3 regions of the Micromonospora sp. NBC_01699 genome follow, and region 1 is predicted to be linked to each of the others. Evidence: predicted binding sites of a transcription regulator. Region 1 holds the regulator's gene; each other region holds the start of a gene.

Region 1 (5,741 bases):
GAGCAGAACACCGGCCCGTTATGCGACAGCACCACCACCCGTACGGTGTCGTCGGTCACAGCGTCGGCCAGGGCGGCGAGCAGCTGGGTCATCAGCGGGGTGGAGAGCGCGTTGCGGTTGCGCGGGCTGTCCAGGGTGAGCGTGGTCACCCCGGCGGCGGTCGACACCCGGACGAGAGTGTCAGCGGCTGCGGTCATGCCGGCACACTAGTCGCATGCCCGGCGTCCTCCCCGAAGGTGAACCCGTACCCGCTGACGGTTCGCTGCCCCGTACCGCCCTGGCCGCCGTCGGCGCCCGGGGGTTCGGGGTCTACGTGCACGTGCCCTTCTGCGCCAGCCGGTGCGGATACTGCGACTTCAACACGTACACCGCCACCGAACTCGGCGGCGGTGGTGGCCGGGACGGCTACGCCGACTCGGTGCTGGCCGAGCTGGCGCTGGCCGGGCGGGTGCTGGGCGAGGCCCCGCCGGGGCGGGTGGACACCGTCTTTGTCGGCGGCGGCACCCCGACCCTGCTGCCCGCCGACGAGCTGGCCCGGATCCTGGACGGGATCGACCGGACCTGGGGGCTGGCCGCCGACGCCGAGGTCACCACGGAGGCGAACCCGGAATCGGTGACCCCGGAGTCGCTCAAGACGCTGCGGGCCGCCGGCTACACCCGGATCTCGCTGGGTATGCAGTCCGCCGCCGCCGGGGTGCTCGCCCTGCTCGACCGCAAGCACACCCCGGGACGGGCGGTCCAGGCCGCGCTGGAGGCGCGTGACGCCGGGTTCGACCACGTGAACCTGGACCTGATCTACGGCACGCCGGGCGAGACCGCCGACGACTTCGCCGCCTCGCTGGCCGCGGTCACTCGGGCGGGCGTCGACCACGTCAGCGCGTACGCCCTGATCGTGGAGGACGGCACCCGGCTGGCCGGTCGGATGCGGCGCGGCGAGCTGCCGTACCCGAGTGACGACGTGGCGGCGGACCGCTACCTGGCCGCGGAGGCCGCCCTCGGCGCGGCCGGTTTCTCCTGGTACGAGGTTTCCAACTGGGCCCGCACCGCCGACGCCCGGTGCCGGCACAACCTGCTCTACTGGACCGGCGGGGACTGGTGGGGCCTCGGTCCGGGGGCACACAGCCACGTCGGCGGCGTGCGGTGGTGGAACGTCAAACACCCCACGGCGTACGCGGACCGCCTCGCCGCCGGTGCGTCTCCCGGTCAGGCGCGGGAACTGCTCACCGGTGACGATCGGCACATGGAGGACGTGATGCTGCGGCTGCGGCTGGACTCCGGTCTGCCGTTGGCCGGGCTCGACGACGCCGGCCGACTCGGAGCGGACCGGGCCCTGGCCGACGGTCTGCTCAGCCGGCCCGAGTACGCGGCCGGCCGGGCGGTGCTGACCCTGCGCGGCCGACTGCTCGCCGACGCCGTGGTACGCGACCTGCTGCCCTGAGCCGGCGGCCCCCCGTGCTGGCTCGGGCCGGTTCGGACCGACCCGAGCCAGCGCACGACAGCTACTTCACCAGGCGGTACGTCATCGGGTACCGGTAGACGGCACCCTCGTTCGCCTTGAGACCGCCGATGATCGAGAAGACGACCACCACGGCCCAGGTGATCAAGGGAAGGAAGGCGAGGAGCCCGAACGAGCAGACCCCGAGGATCACCGCGACCAACGTGGCGACGGCCCAGGTGATCTGGAAGTTGAGCGCCTCGACCGCGTGCACCCGTACGGTCGGCGACTCCTTGCCCTTCGCCAACAGCGAGATCAACGGGGCGATGAAACCCACGACGATGCCGCCGAAGTGCGCGATCAGGGCAAAGGTCTTCTCGTCGCTGTTCGCGTACCCGTGCGGGACCGGGCCGCCCGGGTAGCCGCCGGGCGGCGGGTAGCCACCGCCGGCGGGCGGGTAACCACCCGGCGGGGGGTAGCCACCGGGCGGGGGATAACCACCCGGTGGCGGGTAGCCACCGGGCGGGGGATAGCCGCCGCCGGGCGCGTCCGGTGCGCCGTACTGCGGGGCTGGCGGAGGGGAGCCGTACTGCGGGGCGGCCGGCGGCGGGCCGTACCCGGGCGGCGGAGCCTCACCGGGACTCGGGTACGAGCCCGGCGACGTGAACGGAGCGGTCGGCGGTTCCGGCGGGTGACCGCCGTTGCCGCCCTCTCCGGGAGGGCGGGGTGGTTCAGTCATGGTGGTCACGGTAGGGGTATCGATCAAGCGACGCCACCTACCACGGGTGACGACCGGTGGACAATTGCCGACTGAAGCTGTTGTGCCGACATCGGGTCGGTTACGGTCCACCAGATCACCCATGATCTCCGCCACCGGGTCAACCAGGTTCTCCTGGCGGCGCGAGGTCGATCATCGCAACCGGGTGGGCCCGCGTCGTAGACTGGCACTCGTTACAGTCGAGTGCCAGACTGGTGGCCCGGGTGCTCGCACCGACCCGGTCGCAGGGAGGTGAGGATGGGTCTCGACGACCGCAAGCTCGACGTGCTGCGCGCGATCGTGGAGGACTACGTATCCACCCAGGAGCCGGTCGGCAGCAAGGCCCTGGTCGAACGGCACCAACTCGGTGTGTCGCCGGCCACTGTCCGCAACGACATGGCCGTACTCGAAGAAGAGGGCTACATCCGGCAGCCGCACACCAGCGCCGGCCGGGTGCCCACCGACCGGGGCTACCGCCTCTTCGTCGACCGTCTCTCCCGGGTCAAGCCGCTCACCCCGGCCGAACGCCGGGCCATCGAACGTTTCCTGGTCGGCGCCGTCGACCTCGACGACGTGGTGCACCGTACGGTCCGGCTGCTCGCCCAGCTCACCCGGCAGGTCGCCGTGGTGCAGTACCCCAGCCTGGCCCGCTCGTCCGTACGTCACCTGGAACTCGTGCCGATCTCCACCACCCGGCTCATGTTCGTCATGATCGCCGACACCGGTCGGGTCGAACAGCGCCTGGTCGAGATGCCCGCACCACTGCTCGCCGACGACGTCACCGACCTGCGCCGACTGGTCAACGAGAAACTCGTCGGCAGCCGGCTCTCCGACACCCCGCCGCTGGTCCAGGCACTCGTCGACGAGGTCACACCCGACCTGCGCCCGGCGATGGTGACCCTGGCGACGGTCCTGCTCGAAACCCTCGTCGAACGAAACGAGGAACGCATCGCCCTGGCCGGCACGGCCAACCTGACCCGTGGCGGGCTGCTCGACTTCCAGGGCTCGCTGCGCCCGATCCTCGAAGCGCTGGAGGAGGAGGTCATCCTGCTCAAGCTCTTCGGCGAGGTCGAACCCAGTACGCTGCGAATTCGGATCGGCGACGAAAATGAGATCGACAACCTGCGGGCCACCTCGGTGGTGAGCACCGGGTACGGCACCGGCAGCAACATCCTCGGCGGGCTCGGGGTGCTCGGGCCGACCCGAATGGACTACCCCGGCACCATCGCGACCGTACGCGCGGTCGCCCGTTACGTGGGCGACCTACTGGCACAGAACTGATGGCGCCGGGGCAGCGGGCAGCACCGGCGCGGAACCGACCGACAAGCTGACCCGACAACATCGGCGGACGGCACGACTGACATGGGGACACGGAACACAGTGGCCAAGGACTACTACGGGATTCTCGGCGTCAGCCGGGGGGCCTCCGACGACGAGATCAAGCGCGCCTACCGCAAGCTGGCGCGGCAGTTCCATCCGGACGTCAATCCGGATCCGGAGGCGCACGAGAAGTTCAAGGACATCAACGCCGCCTACGAGGTCCTCTCCGACGACCAGAAGCGCCAGATCGTCGACCTTGGCGGGGACCCCCTGGCCCCCGGCGGTGGCGGCGGTGGTGCCGGACCCGGCGGAGCCGGCCCGTTCGTCGGCTTCCAGGACATCATGGACGCCTTCTTCGGTGCCGCGGGTGGGAGCAGGGGGCCCCGGCCACGTACCCGGCCGGGCGCCGACGCCATCCTGCGCCTCGAACTGGACCTGAACGAGACGGCCTTCGGCGTCGAGGCGCCGATCACCGTCGACACCGCCGTACTCTGCACCACCTGCGCCGGTGCGGGCACCGCCGCCGGCACCCATCTCGCCACCTGTGAGGCGTGCGGTGGGCGCGGCGAGGTCCAGTCGGTGCAGCGGACCTTCCTCGGCCAGGTCGTCTCGTCCCGGCCGTGCACGGTCTGCCAGGGCTACGGCACCGTCATCCCGCAACCCTGCCCGACCTGTGCCGGTGACGGCCGGGTCCGTACCCGCCGGTCGCTGACCGTCAAGATCCCGGCCGGGGTCGAGGACGGCATGCGGATCCGGCTCGCCCAGCAGGGCGAGGTCGGCCCCGGTGGCGGCACCGCGGGCGACCTCTACGTCGAGATCCACGAACGCACCCACGACGTCTACTCCCGCAAGGGCGACGACCTGCACTGCCGGGTCACCGTGCCGATGACCGCCGCCGCGCTGGGCACCCGGCTCACCATCAAGACGCTGGACAGCGACGAACCCGTCGACGTCAAGCCGGGCACCCAACCGGGCAGCACCCTGCGGCTGCGCGCCCGTGGCGTACCGCACCTGCGCGGCACCGGACGGGGTGACCTCTTCGTCCACCTGGACGTCCGTACCCCGACCAAGCTCGACGCCGACCAGGAGCGCATGCTCCGCGACTTCGCCAAGACCAGGGGCGAGGAGGTGGCCGAGCTGAGCAAACAGGGCGGCTTCTTCTCCCGCATGCGAGACGCGTTCAACGGGCACTAGTTTTTTGGCCCCGGCTCCGCCGGGGCGGCTCGCTCCGCTTCGCGCCGCCCAGGTGCGGTGACTTCGTCCTGCGGGCGACGAAGGCTTCGCCTCGTCGTCCTCGGACGAAGTCACCGCGGCGGCGCTCGGTCGACTCGCGACGTTGGTTGCGGTCAAAGCTGGCGGGGTGATTGGCAAGTTGTAGAGAAAGAGTGGTTATTCCTTTGGGGGTAGCCACTCTTTTTCTACGTGAGGGGCCTTATTGGGGGTGGGGGTGGGGGTGGGGGAGCGGTTAGCCTTTCTTCGTGTCTGTGGCGTTGTTTTTGGTGGAGGACCTGCCGGTGGGGGAAGTGTTCACGCTGGGGGGAGTTGAGGGGCATCATGCGGCTACGGTGCAGCGGTTGCGGGTGGGGGAGGGGTTGCTGCTCGCGGATGGGCGGGGTGGCACGGCCAGCGCGGTGGTGACGGCCGTCGGCCGGGGGACGTTGGAGCTTCGGATCAGCTCGTTGGCGTACGACGATGCGTGCGACCCGCGTCTGGTGGTCGTGCAGGGGATCGCCAAGGGGGACCGGGGCGAGTTGGCCGTACAGGCGATGACCGAGGTCGGGGTGGACGAGATCGTGCCCTGGGCGGCGTCCCGTTCGGTGGTGCAGTGGCGCGGTGAGCGGGGTGGCCGGGCGCGGGAGAAGTGGGTGGCGACCGCGCGGGAGGCGGCGAAGCAGTCCCGCCGGTCGTGGTTGCCGGTGGTGGCCGGGCCCCCGGACGAGTCGACCGGGCGGGTGGTGGACCGGATCGCCGGGGCGGCGGCGGGCTTCGTGCTGCACGAGGAGGCGACGGTGGGGCTTTCCACCGTGGAGCTGCCGGCGAGCGGGGAGATAGTGCTGGTGGTGGGGCCGGAGGGCGGCATAACCCCGGCCGAGGTGGCCGCATTCGAGGCGGTCGGTGCGCGGACGGTGCGCCTGGGTCCGGCGGTGCTGCGTACGTCGACCGCGGGCGTGGCGGCGCTGGCTGTGTTGTCGGCGAGGCTTGGGCGCTGGTAGGCCGGATCGATCGGGC
Region 2 (5,741 bases), 2.5 Mb from region 1:
GGCCGCGGCGTACGCGGCGGTGCACAGCTCTTCCTTGGTCACGAAACCGTCGTCGATGACCGCCTTGACGTTGGTCTTGTCGATGGCCTTCGGCGCGAGCAGGACCGACGGGACGTCACGCCCACCCTCCGGGTCCTTGACCGTCTGGCCGACGTCCTTCTTCTCGCCCTTTGCCAGCGCGATGGCCAGCTCGGCGCCCGCCTGAGCCTCCTGCTTGATCGCCTTGTAGACGGTCATGCACTGGTCACCGGCGAGGATGTTCTGAAGGCCCTGGACGGTCGCGTCCTGGCCGGTCACCGGGACCTTGCCGTTGAGGCTGTTCTTCTTGAGCACGGAGATGACCGCGTTGCCGAGGCCGTCGTTCGCGGCCAGCACGCCGTCGATCTTGCCGCCCTGCGAGGTCAGGTTCTGCTCGAAGATGGTGCCCGCCTGGGCGTTGTCCCAGCCCGGAACGGAGGTGTCGGGGCCCTTGACGTACTCCTTGGAGTCGTACTTGGGCTGGAGCACCGAGTCGTAGCCGTTCTTGAACAGGGTGGCGTTGTTGTCGGTCGGCGAGCCGTTCAGCTCGGCCACGACCGGGTTCTTGACACCCTTCTCGGTCAGGCACTTGACCAGGCCCTCGCCCTGGAGCTTGCCAACCGCGACGTTGTCGAAGCTGACGTAGTACTGGGCCGAGCCGCCGAGGGTGAGGCGGTCGTAGTCGATGGTGGCGACGCCCTGGGACTTCGCCTTGTCGAGTACGGCCTTACCGGTGCCGGAGTCCAGGTTCACGATCATCAGGGCGGTCGCGCCACCGGTGATCATCTGGTCGGCGATGGTCTGGAACTGGGACTTGTCGCCCTGGGCGTTCTGGATGACGTAGTCGACGCCCGCGGTCTTGAAGGCCTCCTCCAGGTACTTCCGGTCCGCGGTCTCCCAGCGGTCGGAGGAGGCGCTGTCCGGCAGGATCACGCCGATCTTCGGGGTCTTGGCGGCGTTGCCGCCACCGGCCTCGTCGGAGTTGTCGCCGCAGGCCGTCAGTGCACCGGTGGCCAGCAGGCCCACGGCGGCGATGGTGAGGATCCCTTTGCGCATTGCTACGGGTCCTTTCGGGGGGTGGGGTTCGGTCCGCTGAGTCGTTGCGTGGTGCGGCTCGTCGGTGCGGGCAGCCGCCACTGCAAGGGATGGTCAGAGTGGGCCGTACTTACTTTTGTTGTGTCCGGCAACGTATTGCGCGCACGGGGTGGGACACAAGAGTGCCGAGGCCACGAGTTTTGTTGCCTGCGATAACAATTCAGCAACGCGAGTGACATGCGGCCGTCATCGGGTCGCTTCGTCTGGGTGGATCGTTCCCATTTGCCGCCTGGTTCAACCCCTGTCGGGCCAAATGACCGAACCGTCGCCGAGACGGGCGCTCTGTCGGCTCACGCCGTTCGCCCGAGTGCTATCAATTTTGTGTGGGAAAAAGCACAGAGTGCAACGACGGTCATCGACTGACCAAGTACCGGCAAGCAGCAGCAGGTGGGTCGAAAGTGGGCAGTTCGCCGGTCAGTCGGCGGCGATCGCCGCGATGACCGCGCTGGTCAGCCGGATCAGGTCGGCCGGTGCGAGCTGGAGTTGCAGGCCACGTCGGCCGGCGGAGACGTACACAGTGGAGAAACGCTCTGCCGATGAATCGACTACGGTCGGTAACCGCTTTCGTTGGCCGAGCGGGCTGATCCCGCCCCGGACGTACCCGGTGGTCCGCTCGGCCACCGTCCGGTCGGCGAGCGCCGCCCGTTTGCCGCCCACCGCCGCCGCCAACGCCTTCAGGTCCAGCTCGCCGGTGACCGGCACGACCGCCACGGTCAACGCCCCGTCGACCTCGGTGACCAGCGACTTGAACACCCGCGCCGGATCCACCCCGAGTACGGCGGCCACCTCCGCGCCGTAGCCGGGCGAGTCCGCCGGCACGTCGTACGGGTGGGTGGTGTGCGCGACCTTCTGCCTGACCAGCAGTGCCGTCGCCGGGGTCGCCTGACCTGCCACGGCCGGGACCCTACCCGGTCGGTGACACCGGCCGACAGACCAGCACCGTGGGCGCGCCGGCCACCCGGGTCAGCACCAGGCTGGCCGGTTCGTCGCCGGACAGGCGCAGATCGTGCCGCAGCCGCTCCGGATCCAGCGCCGAACCCCGCTTCAGGATCTCCACCCGGCCGACCCGGCGACCGCGCAGCAGCCCGCGCAGCCGCTTCAGCGAGAACGGCAGCACGTCGGTGACCTCCAGGCACCGGGCGAACGGGGTCGGCGTCGCCGTGTCGGCGTACACATAGGCGATGTCCGGGTCGGCCAGGGAGCCGGCCACGCCCTCGGCGAACTCGGCGACCAGGTGGGCCCGGACCACCGCGCCGTCCGGGTCGTGGACGTAACGCCGGACCGGGCCGACCGGCGCCTGCACCGCCCCGGTGCCGGTGAGCTGGGCCACCGCGACCCGGCCGGACCCCGTACCGCCGGCCGGCTGGACCGGGATCGGGCCGGCGGATTCCCGCGCGGTCCGCAGCACGGTGGCGCGGCGGGCGGGCCCGGCGAGCGGCCCGCACCAGAGCGCGGCCTCGACCAGATCCCGGTCGACGCTGACCCACTCCGCCTCCGCGCCCGGCGGGATCAGCCGGTGGTCCAGTCCCGGCGCGACCTTCACCACCGTGTACGGCACCCGCCGCGCCAGGCCGAGCACGAAGTCCCACGGCGGTGAGTACGCGGCCGGGTCGAAGATCCGCCGGCCACCGGTCGCGCGCCGGGCCGGATCGCAGAAGACCGCGTCCAGACCGGTCGGGTCGAATCCGGTCGCGTCGGCGCACTCGACGGTGAAGCAGGCGGCCAGCCCGGCCGCCTCCGCGTTCGCGGCGGCCAGCGCGGCGGTGGTCGGATCGGCCTCCACCCCGTACACCCGGATCCCGGCACGGGCGGCGGCGAGCGCGTCCGCGCCGAGGCCGCAACCCAGGTCGGCCAGGGTGCGCACCCCGGCGTCGCGCAACCGGCGGGCCCGCCGGTCGGCGACCACGGACCTGGTCGCCTGCTCCAGCCCGGACCGGGTGAAGAACATCCCGGCGGCGGCCGGGCCGAACTTGCCGACCGCCCGGCGGCGCAACTCCGCCTGGGTGAGGGCGGTGGCGGCGAGCGGACCCGGCAGACCCGCCGAGCGGAGCGCGGTGGCCGCGGCCAGCGGGTCACCGCCGGCCACGTCGGCCGCCGCGGCGAGCGCGGCCACCCCCACCGGTGTACGCAGCGCGGCGAGCTGGTCGAGATCCATCGAGACATTGTGGGGCAGCGCACGCTCGATGTGAGGCAGTACACGTCGATCGCTGGTGGGGTGGGCGAGGCGCCCCGGGACGGTGCGGCGCGGCCGGTCCGGCGGTGGCCTGGTAAGGGGTTTCACCGAACACGCCGGCCGTCATGTTGGCACTCTCCTTGACGGAGTGCTAGCCACCGGCATAACCTGCCGTTAGCACTCTCAGTCCGAGGGTGCCAGCTTCCGGGCTCCGGTCCGGTGGCTGAAACGCCAGGCGGACCGGCTCCCGCGACGACGGACCCGCCCGGTGGCATGTGGCAGATTGACGCTGGCCGGCTCGCTGGCCGGCACAGAAACCAGTACCCCAGGAGGGTATGCCCGTGACTACCGCGACCAAGGTTGCGATCAAGCCGCTCGAGGACCGGATCCTGGTCCAGGCGAACGAGGCTGAGACGACCACGGCGTCGGGCATCGTGATCCCCGACACCGCCAAGGAAAAGCCGCAGGAGGGCACCGTCCTCTCTGTCGGACCGGGCCGCATCGACGACAAGGGCAACCGGATCCCGGTTGACGTCAAGGTCGGCGACACGGTCCTCTACTCGAAGTACGGCGGCACCGAGGTTAAGTACGCCGGCGAGGAGTACCTGGTGCTCTCCGCCCGCGACGTCCTCGCGGTCATCGAGAAGTAGTGATCTGACCGATCAGTGATCACTGCCCCGGACCGGCATGCCGGGCCGGGGCAGTGCTGTGTGAAGGGACCCGAGTAAAACATGGCGAAGATTCTGAGCTTCTCGGATGACGCCCGGCACCTGCTGGAGCACGGTGTCAACACGCTCGCCGATACGGTCAAGGTCACCCTCGGCCCGCGTGGGCGCAACGTCGTCCTGGACAAGAAGTTCGGTGCGCCGACGATCACCAACGATGGCGTGACCATCGCCAAGGAGATCGAGCTCACCAACCCCTACGAGAACCTCGGCGCGCAGCTGGTCAAGGAGGTGGCGACCAAGACCAACGACGTCGCCGGCGACGGGACCACCACCGCGACCGTGCTGGCCCAGGCACTCGTACGCGAGGGCCTGCGCAACGTGACCGCCGGGGCCAACCCGACCGGTCTCAAGCGGGGCATCGACGCGGCCGCCACCAAGGTGTCCGAGGCGCTGCTCGCCAAGGCCGTCGAGGTCGGCAGCCGGGAATTGGTCGCGCACGTGGCGACCATCTCGGCGCAGGACGCGACCATCGGCGACCTGATCGCCGAGGCGATGGAGCGGGTCGGCCGCGACGGTGTCATCACCGTCGAGGAAGGCTCCACCCTCGCCACCGAGCTGGAGGTCACCGAGGGACTCCAGTTCGACAAGGGCTTCATCTCGCCGAACTTCGTGACCGACGCTGAGTCGCAGGAAGCGGTCCTCGACGACCCGTACATCCTGATCACGACCCAGAAGATCTCGGCGATCGAGGAACTGCTGCCGCTGCTGGAGAAGGTCCTCCAGACCAGCAAGCCGCTGCTGATCGTGGCCGAGGACGTGGAGGGCCAGGCCCTGTCCACGCTCGTGGTCAACTCGATCCGCAAGACGGTCAAGGTCTGCGCGGTCAAGGCCCCCGGGTTCGGCGACCGCCGCAAGGCGCTGTTGCAGGACATGGCGGTCATCACCGGCGCCGAGCTGGTCGCGCCCGAGCTGGGTTACAAGCTCGACACGGTCGGCCTTGAGGTGCTCGGCAGCGCCCGCCGGGTAGTGGTCGACAAGGACAACACCACGGTGATCGACGGCAAGGGCCGGAGCACCGAGGTGGCCGACCGGGTCGCCCAGATCCGCAAGGAGATCGAGGCTTCGGACTCCGACTGGGACCGGGAGAAGCTGGCCGAGCGGCTGGCGAAGCTCTCCGGTGGCATCGCGGTGATCAAGGCCGGCGCGGCGACCGAGGTCGAGATGAAGGAGCGCAAGCACCGCATCGAAGACGCGATCGCCGCCACCAAGGCCGCCGTCGAGGAGGGCATCATCCCGGGTGGCGGCGCCGCCCTGGTGCAGATCGCCTCGGTGCTCGACGACGACCTGGGCTTCACCGGTGACGAGAAGGTCGGTGTCTCGATCGTCCGCAAGTCGCTGGTCGAGCCGCTGCGCTGGATCGCCCAGAACGCCGGGCACGACGGTTACGTGGTCGTGCAGAAGGTCGCCGCCGGCGACTGGGGCTTCGGCCTCAACGCCGCCACCGACGAGTACGTCGACCTGGCCAAGGCCGGCATCGTCGACCCGGTGAAGGTGACCCGCAACGCGGTCATCAACGCCGCGTCGATCGCCGGTCTGCTGCTCACCACGGAGAGCCTGATCGTGGAGAAGCCGGCCAGGGCGGAGGCTTCGGCCGGCGGTGGCCACGGCCACGGCCACCAGCACGGTCCGGGCTTCTAGTCCACCCGTGACGCCGCACCACCCGTAACACCGCACCACCTGCGATAACCGTCGAACCAGGGTAGATCAGCGTCAATGGCGTACAAAGC
Region 3 (5,741 bases), 1.1 Mb from region 1:
TGTGGTCGGCGAATCCGGCGCTCGTCGGTGACCTGGACCGGACCTGGCGGATCCTGCGGGAGACCGCCGCACCGGTGGCACCGTCCGACGACGGCCCGTCCGGACCGGACACCACCTGCGGCCCGCCCGGCAACCTCACCGGGGCCGGTCTGGTCGACGCGTACGCCGCCGTGCGGGCCGCCCGGCAGTCGCGCTGAACCGGTACGGCCACACAGGGCGGGCAGCGCGGCGGGGCGACGGTGTCCTATGGTCGGCGATCGTGGACCACGATTTCTCGATCATCGAACTGACCGACGACGACGTACCCGCGGTGGTGGCCCTCTGCGCCGAGGCGCTGGACCTGCCGGACGACGCGGCCGAGTCGGCGGCGATCGTGTCCCGGCTCCGGGACACCACCACGCTGCCGGGTGCCCCGACCCGCCGCCGTACTGTCGGTTTTGTCGCCGTCGTGGAGTCCGCCACCGTGGGCGTGGTGCTCGGCTCGATCGCCCACCGCGACTCGTCCCTGGGTCACGTCGACCTGGTCGCGGTGCACTCGGCGCACCGCCGTCGCGGGATCGGGCGGGCCCTGCTGGCCCGGATCGAGGGCGCCCTGTCCGGGCTCGGTGCCGGTGAGGTGCTGCTGGCCGGCAATCCGCCGCACTACGTCTGGCCCGGCATCGACGTGCGCTACACGCCGGCCATCTGCGCCGCGATGGCGCTTGGCTACGAGCAGGAGAACACCGCCTGGAACATGACGGCCGACCTGTCCTACGACGAGTCGCCGGCACTGCGCGGCACCGAGGACGCCGAACAGCGGCTCGCCGCGCAGGGCGTCACGGTACGCCGGGCCGAGCCCGAAGACGCGGCCATGCTGGTCGGGTTCGCGCGGGAGACGTTCGGGGTGGCCTGGGGTGGCGAGGTCGCCGACTCGATCGGGCGTACGGGCGCCGGCTGCCACATCGCCGTACGTGACCGGGTTGCCGCCACCATCGACGGCGCCGCCCCGGACGCCGGTACGGGCGAGGGCGGTGCCGCCGTCGACAGCTCGACGGTCGAGGTGCTCGGCTTCGCCGCGTACGGGTCGTCGCGGCCGAGTTGGTTCGGCCCGATGGGCACCGCCCCGGCCGCCCAGGGGTTGGGGATCGGCGGGGTGCTGTTGCGGCGGTGTCTGGCCGACCAGCGCGCGGCGGGACACCTGCGGGCGGAGATCGGCTGGGTGGGTCCGGTCCCGTTCTATGCCAGCAACTCGGGTGCGCGGATCGAGCGGGTCTTCTTCCTCTACCGCAAGCAACTCTGACCGGGCATCGCGCCGGCGGAACGACCCGTCGGGTCGGCGGGACACTCCTGCGGGTTCGGCGGGACACACCAGCGGTTCGCCACGAAAGGGGCGAATAGGAGATATCCGTTTATAGCGCCGTTTCTCAGCACCGTTGCCTTCCCGGCTCCTACCGTTTGAGCCAAGGAGGAAGTCATGGCGAAGGACGACGAACCGATTGACGATCTCGCGGCGGGCGCCTGGGCCAGGATGGCAGCCGAGATTCCCGCCGAAACGCCGGTACATCGCCTCGATTACGGCGACGCGGAGCAGCGCGCGGAAATGGATCGGCTGAACGAACTCGCATCCGATGAACCGCTGGAGATGGTCGACGCCCCGATCCAGATCGGAAAGCCCTTTTCCCGTACGGACAAGCAACGCAATCAACGACGACTACCGACATGACGTAAGGGGCGGACCGCTGACGCGGCCCGCCCCTTACGGATGTTACGTGGATGGACTCAGAAGTCCATGTCCCCGCCGCCCGGCGCAGCAGCCGGGGCCGGGTTCTTCTCCGGCTTGTCCGCCACCACTGCCTCGGTGGTCAGGAACAGTGCCGCGATCGAGGCCGCGTTCTGCAACGCCGAACGGGTCACCTTGGCCGGGTCGATGATGCCGGCCTTGAGCAGGTCGACGTACTCACCGTTCGCGGCGTTCAGGCCGTGGCCGGGCTCCAGGTTGCGGACCTTCTCCACCACGACGCCACCCTCAAGGCCGGCGTTGACGGCGATCTGGCGCAGCGGGGCGTCCAGCGCGATCTTGACGATCGCCGCACCGGTCGCCTCGTCACCCGAGAGGTCCAGCTTGTCGAAGGCGGTCTTGCCGGCCTGCACCAGCGCGACGCCACCACCGGGGACGATGCCCTCTTCGACGGCCGCCTTCGCGTTGCGAACGGCGTCCTCGATGCGGTGCTTGCGCTCCTTGAGCTCGACCTCGGTGGCCGCGCCAACCTTGATCACGGCAACACCGCCGGCCAGCTTGGCCAGGCGCTCTTGCAGCTTCTCGCGGTCGTAGTCCGAGTCGCTCTTCTCGATCTCGGCGCGGATCTGGTTGACCCGACCCTGGATCTGGTCGGCGTCACCGGCACCGTCGACGATCGTGGTCTCGTCCTTGGTCACCACGATCTTGCGGGCGCGGCCCAGCAGGTCGAGGCCGATGCCGTCGAGCTTCAGGCCCAGCTCCTCGCTGATGACAGAGCCACCCGCGAGGATCGCGATGTCGGTCAGCATGGCCTTGCGGCGGTCACCGAAGCCCGGCGCCTTGACGGCAACGGACTTGAAGGTGCCCCGGACCTTGTTGACGATGAGGGTGGCCAGGGCCTCGCCCTCGACGTCCTCGGAGATGATCAGCAGCGGCTTGCCCGACTGCATGACCTTCTCCAGGATCGGCAGCAGGTCCTTCACCGAAGCGATCTTGCTGTTGACGATCAGGATGTAGGGGTCGTCGAGGACGGCCTCCATCCGCTCCGGGTCGGTCCAGAAGTACGGCGAGATGTAGCCCTTGTCGAAGCGCATACCCTCGGTGAGCTCCAGTTCGAGCCCGAAGGTGTTGCTCTCCTCGACGGTGATGACGCCTTCCTTGCCGACCTTGTCCATCGCCTCGGCGATGATCTCGCCGACGGTGGTGTCACCGGCGGAGATCGACGCGGTCGAGGCGATCTGCTCCTTGGTCTCGACATCCTTGGCGAGCTTGGCCAGTTCCTCCGCCACCGCCGCCACCGCAGCCTCGATGCCCCGCTTCAGGGCCATCGGGTTCGCGCCGGCCGCGACGTTGCGCAGGCCCTCGCGGACCAGCGCCTGAGCCAGGACGGTCGCCGTCGTCGTGCCGTCACCGGCAACGTCGTCGGTCTTCTTGGCGACCTCCTTGACCAGCTCGGCGCCGATCTTCTCGTAGGGGTCCTCAAGCTCGATTTCCTTGGCGATGCTCACACCATCGTTGGTGATGGTGGGGGCGCCCCACTTCTTTTCGAGCACGACGTTGCGGCCCTTGGGGCCGAGCGTCACCTTGACGGCGTCGGCGAGCTGGTTCATGCCCCGCTCAAGGCCACGGCGGGCCTCTTCGTCGAACGCGATGATCTTGGCCATACGGCGTTGTCCTCCTGGACACTCACGGCCACCCGAGCCGGTTGGTCCCGGATCGGCCGCCTGACTTCGCACCTTCGGACGTCACTACTGCGCTGGCGCGCGGTCTGGTCCGGCGCGAACGCACCGGACCGACTCCCGCGCACTAGGCGGCAGTGACGTCCGTCGGTCGGGCCGGACAGCCCGCGACGACCGGCCATGTGCCCCGCTCCGTCACCGGTGCGCGACCGTGGCCCTAACCGCCCCGACCTCTGGCACTCACACCGCGCGAGTGCCAATCACTTGTTTAGCACTCTCCCATGTCGAGTGCAAGCGAGTGGGCCGGAGCCGGACCGACCGGACCTACCTTCGCGCGCGATCCGCCACCCCGGCGACCAGCACCATCACCGCCGAAAGCCCGACCACACCACCCTGCGACCCGTACGGTCCCGACCCGGTGCGGAACATCGCGTGGACGACGCACGGATGAACATCCGGCGCACCGACCCCGCAAGCCGGGCGAACCCCTCGAATGGCAGCAGAGCCCCCAAGGCGTAGCAGACTGGACAGCATGCGAATCGGACTCCACACGAACCAACACGAGCCAGGACATCACCTGAACTAACGCGGGCTCGGGCGTCACGGATCGGCGCGGGCTCGGGCGTCACGGATCGGCGCGGGCTCGGGCGTCACGGATCGGGGCAGGCTCGGGCCAACACACGAGCCCGTCCCACCGCGACGACGGGAGCCACACAGCCAACCGGACCGACACCCCTGGGTCCCGGGCACACGGCAGCGGAACATCAACCGGGGCGGCAGCGAAACACCGACCAAGACAGAAGCGCGACAGCGGCGCCGCACTCCACGGGGAGACCGACGCCCTGTCGTTATCGATTCCGGCTGTGATTATCGGTTGCACTCGGTCGGGACTCCCGACCGGTCGGACGGTTCAGACGAACCGGTCAGGCGAGGAGGCGCACCTTCTCCGCCTGCGGCCCCTTCTGGCCCTGGGCGATTTCGAACTCCACCCGCTGGCCGTCGTCGAGCGCCTTGTAGCCATCCATCTCGATCGCGGAGAAATGGACGAATACGTCCTGCCCGCCGTCGACCGCAATGAAGCCGTAGCCCTTTTCACTGTTGAACCACTTGACGGTGCCCTGTGCCACGGTGCACTTCCTCACTTCGATCGTGCTGGGTCAAACACCCCCGGCCCCGGCGTACGCCGACCGGAGCCGCCGACTCGGGACCCATATCGATCCACGAATACAGCAACCGAAATCGCACGCTACACGAGGTCCGACCGAGGTGCACTACCCCAAAAGGGACAGCAGCCGGTACGCGCACCTCTCCGACGACGATTACACCTACATCGTCGGACGTCTTTACGTCGTACAATTGATCATGTATCTCGCGGGGCGCGACGCAACCGTGATCCGCAATCCGGTTGCCCGTCGGGTCAGTCGGGGGTAGGCATGCCCCATGACCAGCATGCCGGCGTCCGCCGCAACCGCCCCACCAGACGTGGCCGCCGCAACCGCCCCACCGCACGCGACCGCCGCAACCGCCCGATCCGACGCGAGCGCCGCCGCAACCGCCCGATCCGACGCGAGCGCTGCCGCAACCGGCCCACCGGACGCCGGCGCCGTGTCCCGCACACCCGTCGACGGCATCCCGGCCGACGACGGCAACGGCCTCGGTCCGGGCGCCGACGGCGACGGCCTGCGGCCCGGCAACGGCCTCCGTCCGGGCGCCGTCGACGGTCTGCGACCCGGCGACGGGAGCGTCGATGAGCGGCCACGGGTCAGGCGGATCCGACCCACCGACGCCGCCCGGATGCGGGCGCTGCGACTGGAGATGCTCGCCGACGCACCCCTGGCCTTCCTGGAGACGGTCGCCGAGGCAGCCGCCCGACCACACGCCGAGTACGCGAGCCGAGTACGACAGAACGCCTACGGCAGCCAGATCGCGGCGTTCGTCGCCGAACCGCGGTCGGCGTACCCCGACGGCCGGTTCGTCGGGCACGCGGGTGGGCACGCGGTGCACGCCGAGCCGGGACTCACCGTGATCTTCGCCGTCTACCTCACCCCGGCCAGGCGCGGCACCGGCCTGCTCGCCGACCTGATCGAGGGGGTGGCAGCCTGGTCACGGGCGGCCGGACGACCCGAACTGTTGCTGGAGGTGGTGGTCGGCAACAACCGGGCGATCCGCGCCTACCAGCGCCTGGGTTTCGAGGACACCGGCGTCCGCCTGCCCCACCCGCGAGTGCCCACGCTGACCGAGTTGCAGATGCGCCGCCGCGCCTGACCCGAACCCCGCACCGGCTCCCCGCCACCCACCGATCCCGATCCGCTCCAGCCGCACGGGAACACCATCCCCGACCCGCA

Evidence for each region. The regulator HrcA, encoded in region 1, represses chaperone genes, less so after heat shock. The targets are predictions, from matches to a motif close to GGTTNGCACNCTCNNNNNGAGNGTGCNAACC.
Region 2: the regulator HrcA is predicted to act here: its motif matches at 3,459-3,489, upstream of groES (co-chaperone GroES).
Region 3: the regulator HrcA is predicted to act here: its motif matches at 3,628-3,658, upstream of groL (chaperonin GroEL).

The regions. Positions count from the first base shown of each region.
Region 1 covers NZ_CP109199.1:6,499,620-6,505,360, reverse strand. Annotated here, with positions in the region: gene OG792_RS26495 (enoyl-CoA hydratase-related protein) at 1-197, opposite strand, end outside; gene hemW (radical SAM family heme chaperone HemW) at 215-1,438, shown strand; gene OG792_RS26485 (DUF4870 domain-containing protein) at 1,500-2,174, opposite strand; gene hrcA (heat-inducible transcriptional repressor HrcA) at 2,451-3,473, shown strand; gene dnaJ (molecular chaperone DnaJ) at 3,573-4,706, shown strand; gene OG792_RS26470 (16S rRNA (uracil(1498)-N(3))-methyltransferase) at 4,991-5,725, shown strand.
Region 2 covers NZ_CP109199.1:765,313-771,053, forward strand. Annotated here, with positions in the region: gene OG792_RS03520 (sugar ABC transporter substrate-binding protein) at 1-1,074, opposite strand, end outside; gene ybaK (Cys-tRNA(Pro) deacylase) at 1,528-2,007, opposite strand; gene OG792_RS03530 (THUMP-like domain-containing protein) at 2,018-3,268, opposite strand; gene groES (co-chaperone GroES) at 3,622-3,936, shown strand; gene groL (chaperonin GroEL) at 4,018-5,652, shown strand.
Region 3 covers NZ_CP109199.1:7,549,810-7,555,550, forward strand. Annotated here, with positions in the region: gene OG792_RS31165 (S8 family serine peptidase) at 1-197, shown strand, start outside; gene OG792_RS31170 (GNAT family N-acetyltransferase) at 260-1,279, shown strand; gene OG792_RS31175 (hypothetical protein) at 1,508-1,702, shown strand; gene groL (chaperonin GroEL) at 1,759-3,381, opposite strand; gene OG792_RS31185 (cold-shock protein) at 4,320-4,523, opposite strand; gene OG792_RS31190 (GNAT family N-acetyltransferase) at 5,119-5,661, shown strand.